Linked DNA regions of Microbulbifer sp. GL-2. The protein of the gene in region 1 interacts with the protein of each later gene in a pairwise test. Links are inferred from orthologs where the notes say so. Each region holds a gene or a part of one and is shown on either strand. Other genes may lie near its edges. The genes, in order: GL2_RS00540 and GL2_RS12635.

Region 1 (3,065 bases):
GCCAGCTCCAGCCCGCGGCCACCATCGTTGGCCGCAGTTACTTCAAACCCCTCGCCGGTGAGGAACTCCCTCAGCAGGTCGGTCAGTTCTGTGTCGTCGTCGATCAGAAGGATTCGGCTCATGGCGTTCTCTCAGTAGCTGTGGGGCCATTATATGCAAAGCACTGGCGCTAGTTATCTCGTCTTCATGGGCTTTTTACCGTTCTTAACAATTGTTTACTGCGGTTTGCCCCTGTTTACACAGGCCACACTTACTATGAAGTCATTGAATACAAACGAGAGGACGAAATGATGAAGAACTGGAAGCTGGCGGTAAGTAGTTTGGCCTTGGCGGGTGTTTTGGCCTTCCCTGCTGCAACAATGGCCTACGGTGGAGGCGAGGGGCACCACAAGCGCGGTTTTGAGCATATAGCCCGTGAGTTGCAGTTGACCGAAGGGCAGAAGGCCCAGTTAAAAGCCAACCGAGATGGCACCCGAGAGGCGAGAAAGGCCCAGCGTGAACAGACGAACGAACTGCGCAAGCGGATCCACGCTGCCATTGAGTCCGGTGCTGATCAAGCTACAGTGGATCAACTTGGCGCTGAACTGGGCAAACTGAAGGTTCAACAGATGCAAAATCACTATCAGATGCGCCAGCAATTTGAGGCGATTCTCACCGAAGAGCAGAAAGCCAAGTTTGAAGAACTGAAGGCTGAACGTAAAGAACATCGTATGAAGTGGCGTAAAGACCGCCTTGAGCGCAGATCTTCAGAGTCCTGACCTCAGCTATTGGCAGCTTGTGCGATCCGCCGGGTGCACCCTTCCCCAGAGGCCCGGTAGGTTCATAACCCCTTGCCCCCTTCATCGGGGGCTTTTTTCTGTCCTTCCCCCCAACTTCTCCAGGTCAGCTTGCTGCATCCATCCATTGCTGGGAGAATACGCCGCCCCGCAAATAGGTATCTAGTGTGGCCCGGTAAGGGCGGAGAGGAATGACTGTGAGCAAAATCGGCTTGTTTTATGGCAGTGACGAAGGCAACACCGAATCCATAGCCCTGCGCATTCGCGCCCGTCTGGGGGAGGATAGTGTCAATCTGTTTGATATTGCCGATGTCACTCAGCTGGATATCGCCAACTACGAACAACTGATTTTCGGTATTCCCACCTGGGACTTCGGTCAGATCCAGTCCGACTGGGAGGAATTCTGGGAGGATGTACAGGAAATTGACTTCAGCGGCAGGACGGTTGCGCTGTTCGGCCTGGGTGATCAATTCGGTTACGGTGATTATTTTCTCGATGCCATGGGCATGTTGCACGATGTGATTGTCGGGCGGGGGGCAACAATTATCGGTTTGTGGTCCACTGAAGGCTATGAATTTGAGGCCTCCAAGGCGGAAATTGAGGGCGAGGGCAAGTTTATGGGCCTCGCTATCGATGAAGACCAGCAGGAAGAGTTGACCGCCGAGCGTCTTAACCTCTGGTGCAAGCAAATTGCTGACGAGTTTACTCTTGCTGGTGGTGCTGACAGCGTCATCGAGTTGGATGATTAGAATTGCATGCAGCAGGCAATCCCCTTTAAAGAGTTCTGGGCTTGGTTGGCCGAGCACCCCAACTGTATCCTTCGTGCAGGTAGTACAGACTCAGTAGTTTACGATGATGATGACTACCATTGGCTCTTTGCTGAAGAGGATGCCCATACCTTGCTTATCCAAGTTATGCGAGGAAAGCGCCCTGTAGCAGAGTTCTTTGTTGAGCCTGCTCATGTATCCTCTGTTCGAGTCAGTGCTGGGGAAAGAGGGGAATTTAATTTCGATTTGGTTACCGAAATTCATGGACAGGTGCAGGTAATTTTTTATTTTGTATTGTCACATGGGCTGGAAGAGGCTGCAGATAAACCCGATGAGGAGCAGCGGAGTTCCGGGCGCCTTCATTAGGGAATCGATAAGTCTACTTCCGGCATGGTTCGTAGGCTTTGTAGATCTTGTCTTTATTAGGCTAGAGGAAGCTCCACTATCAGGAGGTTTTTCCACCTGATAGTGGCTGATTAAGTGAGCAGCAGCTAGCCTTCACCAGGTTGTCTTTCTGTGGCACCGACCCCGATATGCTGATCGAGAAAGCTCAGGATCTCAGTATAGAGTTTCATATTGTTTTCCTCGCTATAAAAACCATGGCCCTCGTTAGCAACAATTAGGCTCTTTGCTGGTTTTCCCTCCTTTGCAAGTTTCTCCAGTAGCTCCTCAGCATGTTCAACAGGTACGCGCTCATCTTTTTCTCCATGCACAATAAACAAAGGGAGATTGAGTTTATTGGTATTGTGGATTGGGGAGTTTTCCCTAAGGAAGTTCTTATCTTTACTTAGTTCCCTTTTTAGGTAGGCGAGGCCTCTATCTCGACGCTTTATGTCTCCTTTCTTGTACATCATCTCCAAGTCATATACTCCCACATAGCCAATGGCACATTTGTAGAGTTCGGGATACCTGATTGGATTCATCAGGGCGGAGTAACCACCAAAGCTGGCACCATAAATACAAATTCTCTCTGGGTCTGCATAGCCTTTATTTATTGCCCAGTTAACCGCATCGGCGATATCCTTTTGGATTTTTCCTCCCCACTCGAGTCTGCCTGCCCTATAAAAATGACTTCCATAGCCTGTAGAGCCACGGAAGTTTACCTGGAGAACCAGGTAGCCATTTTGAGAGAGGATCTGTGCTTCCTGGTCATACCCCCAATAATCGCGGGCGTGAGGTCCACCGTGGGGTAGAACTACCATAGGTTGGTGTTCATTGGAACCTTGTGGGAATGTGAGATATACCCCGATCTTTAGACCATCTTCGGTGTTGAAGTCATCGGCCAGCATAGGCTGGAGCTGTTCAGGGTTTAGCCAGTTCGCAGATGAAATAAGAAAATCCACTCTTTTGGACTCCATATTCACTAGAAAGTAGTCGTTGGGCAGGCGGTCGCCATGAACTTTCAGCACCCCAAGACTCCCATCGGAGGTAAAGCTGGTAAACGAAATATGGTACCCCTCAAAAGCTTTTTTGAGTCCGCGGAAAAAAGCAGCAAACCCCTCGCTTTCGCTAAAGAAGTGCT
Region 2 (3,285 bases), 2.8 Mb from region 1 along the record:
CAACTCGTCACTCTGATAGGCAATAGACTCGAGCGTAGCGCGCACTATCTCCGCGCGGCCGGTACCACGACTCAAGCCACACACGGTGCCCCTTGCCGACGGATTCCAATGGGGGGCACCCAGGCCACTGAATGCCGGCACCAGATAAACTCCGCGGGTGTCGGCAATACTCTGTGCAATTACCTCAGTATCCACCGCCCTTTGAATGAGACCCATCTCGTCGCGCAGCCACTGGATTGCAGAGCCCGCAGTAAACACCGAACCCTCAACCGCATAGGCGGGAGCACCACTAATATCACAAGCAATAGTGGCAAGCAGGCCAGCCGGCAGCTCAGGGCGTTTTTCACCCGCAAATGCCAACATAAAGCAGCCCGTACCATAGGTGTTTTTAATCTCTCCAGGACGGAGACAACCCTGGCCAAACAGCGCCGCTTGCTGGTCGCCGGCCACGCCACAAATGGGCGCACAGGCTCCCAGGAACGCCTCGGGATCGGTATCGGTAAAATGACCGGCAGACGGCCTGATTTCAGGCAGGATGGATTCCGGGCAATCAAACAGCGCCAGTAGCTCTGGGTCCCAACGTTTTTCCTCGAGGTTATACAACAGGGTACGGCTGGCATTGGTGTGATCAGTCAGGTGCGCGCGGCCACCACTCATCTTATACATCAGCCAGCTGTCCACTGTGCCAAAGCACAAGTCGCCACGGCGGGCACGGGCCAGCAATTGAGGCTGCTCACGGAAGACCCACAGCAGCTTACTCGCAGAAAAATAAGCATCAAGCAGCAAACCGCTGCGCTCACGCAACCAGCCAGCCTTACTTGTCACGGCCAGCTCCTGGCAGATTTCCGCAGAACGGCGACACTGCCAGACGATGGCGGGGTGTACTGGCTCACCGGTATGTCGATCCCACAGAACCGTAGTCTCGCGCTGGTTAGTAATACCAATCGCCATGATATCGGATGCGCGAATACCGGCACGCTGTAGCGCAGCAGCGCAGACCCGCCGCGTTACCTGCCAAATCTCTTCAGCATTCTGCTCGACCCAGCCGGGCTGGGGATAATAATTGGGTATTTCGGAATAACTGCGGCCAATCAGGCTGCCGCTGCTATCAAAGACAAAGGCTGTAGTGCCTGTGGTGCCCTGGTCTATGGATAGGATCATAGGGTGTCTCGCGCTTATTATTTTCGCTCTCACTATCGTGGTTCTGAGCCGCAGAAATACTGCGATGCCTCAACCAAGATGAGAGTATAAGCCCGTTTACTTCTCGTCCAGCGCCCAACTGATGGCATCAGCAGGGAAACCGCGATATGCCAGGTAGCGCTGACGCTTTGCCCGCTCCTTTATTAGTTGGTCCCGCGGCAGCGCCTCACTAATGGGGTTTCGGTATTTGCGCTGCAACTGTTCCTGCGCCAATACAAACCAATCGGCTTCCACCTGCCCCAGTGCCCAGGCAGCCAGCTCAGCGGTTATACCGCGTTGCTGTAGCTCTTGACGGATACGCACGGGGCCTTGGCCACGCTGAACGCGCGAACGGGCAAAAACCTCAGCAAAACGCTGTTCCGATTGATAATTGAGCTCTTGTAGGCGCTCAAAAAGAGCTTCGAAATTGGCAGAAGGGAATTTGCCCATCAGTTTCCGCCTCAACTCGAGGCGCGAGTGTTCACGACGGGCAAGTAACTCAAGCGCTGCGCCAAACAGCGCTTGAGCTGAATCAACGGAAAGCTCCGTTTTGGTATAAGGCACTTACTCTTCCGAGAGTTCTGCGGCCTCTTCGGGGCTGGCTGGAACCAGGTCACCCAGCAGCTGCGCGCGCAGCTGCCCTTCAATCTCATTACGGATATCCTGGTTCTCACGCAGGAACTTGGTAGCATTGGCCTTGCCCTGGCCAATCTTATCCCCTTTATAGCTGTACCAGGCACCAGCCTTATCAACCAAGCCCATCTTCACGCCGTAATCGACAATTTCACCAACCATGTTGATGCCTTCGCCATACATGATTTGGAATTCAGTCTGTTTGAACGGCGGTGCCACCTTGTTTTTCACCACCTTAACGCGAGTCTCGTTCCCCACCACCTCATCGCCATCCTTCACGGCACCGATGCGACGGATATCCAGGCGTACGGAGGAGTAGAACTTGAGTGCATTACCACCGGTAGTGGTTTCCGGGGAGCCAAACATCACACCGATCTTCATACGGATCTGGTTGATGAAGATTGCCAGGGTATTGGTATTCTTGATATTACCGGTCAGCTTACGCAGGGCCTGGGACATCAGGCGGGCCTGCAGGCCAACATGGGAATCGCCCATCTCACCCTCAATCTCCGCGCGCGGGGTCAGGGCCGCTACAGAGTCCACAACCAGTACATCCACAGCACCGGAACGCACCAGCATGTCAGCCACTTCCAGGGCCTGCTCGCCGGTATCCGGTTGTGAGACGATCAGCTCATCAACATTTACACCGAGTTTCTCGGCGTAGATAGGATCGAGCGCATGCTCAGCGTCAACAAACGCACAAGTGCCACCTTTGCGCTGGGCTTCGGCAATCACTTGCAGGGTCAGAGTGGTTTTACCGGAGGATTCAGGGCCATAGATCTCAACAATACGGCCGCGCGGCAGGCCGCCAATACCCAGGGCCACATCCAGGCCTAAGGAGCCAGTGGAAATCGCCGGGATACGCACGCGCTCCTTATCTCCCATGCGCATCACTGTGCCTTTGCCAAACTGGCGTTCGATCTGCGAGAGCGCCGCCTTTAGCGCCTTGTCTTTATTGGAATCCATGACCATTCCCATATTGCTGAGCTGTGTTGATTGGTGGCAAGCTTAACGAAGGATTACTGTATAGGCAACCAGTAATTCCGGCACAACCGGTACCAGTCGCCATCGCGCAAATTATGGGCCTTAGGCAGCTGCAAAGCTCGCCCTATATTGCCCGGTTAACCCCTAGCAGCCTTAAACCGGGTGCTCATCCAGGATAGCGAGCATACCTGTGATTGCTTCTCTCACCGTTTGCGCCTGCACATCAGCCCTATCGCCTTGAAAATGAAAGCAGCGGGCATCGATCTGTACAGGCTCCTGCCCATCGGCATGAGCCCAGGCAATCCAGACGGTACCCACAGGCTTCTCTTCTGTACCACCATCGGGACCGGCGATACCGCTCACCGCAACAGCTAGATTGGCATCCATCATTGCTAACACACCACAGGCCATCTGACGGGCAACCGGCTCACTGACAGCACCAAACTGCTGTAAATCCTTGGCGTCTACACCCAGAACGCTGTGTTTGAT

The links.
Region 2: the proteins of GL2_RS00540 (region 1) and GL2_RS12635 interact in binary tests that used the Escherichia coli proteins (3 or more experiments, as listed by UniProt). The link is inferred for Microbulbifer sp. GL-2 from one-to-one orthologs.

The regions. Positions count from the first base shown.
Region 1 is NZ_AP019807.1:118,187-121,251, reverse strand. Bases 5-2,749 are described here. They hold GL2_RS00540 (flavodoxin), read left to right. Parts: upstream 5-973; coding sequence 974-1,525; downstream 1,526-2,749. Other genes in these bases: GL2_RS00530 (S9 family peptidase), read right to left, coding at 2,035-2,749; GL2_RS00535 (hypothetical protein), read left to right, coding at 1,532-1,909; GL2_RS00545 (Spy/CpxP family protein refolding chaperone), read left to right, coding at 288-758; GL2_RS00550 (response regulator transcription factor), read right to left, coding at 5-122. Outside these bases: more of GL2_RS00550, read right to left, coding at 1-4; more of GL2_RS00530, read right to left, coding at 2,750-3,065. UniProt on the Escherichia coli protein: Low-potential electron donor to a number of redox enzymes. Involved in the reactivation of inactive cob(II)alamin in methionine synthase.
Region 2 is NZ_AP019807.1:2,895,153-2,898,437, reverse strand. What follows is about bases 1-2,965. They hold GL2_RS12635 (regulatory protein RecX), read right to left. Parts: upstream 1,744-2,965; coding sequence 1,258-1,743; downstream 1-1,257. Other genes in these bases: GL2_RS12625 (CinA family protein), read right to left, coding at 2,950-2,965; recA (recombinase RecA), read right to left, coding at 1,744-2,778; glpK (glycerol kinase GlpK), read right to left, coding at 1-1,161. Outside these bases: more of GL2_RS12625, read right to left, coding at 2,966-3,285. UniProt on the Escherichia coli protein: Modulates RecA activity through direct physical interaction. Can inhibit both RecA recombinase and coprotease activities. May have a regulatory role during the SOS response. Inhibits DNA strand exchange in vitro.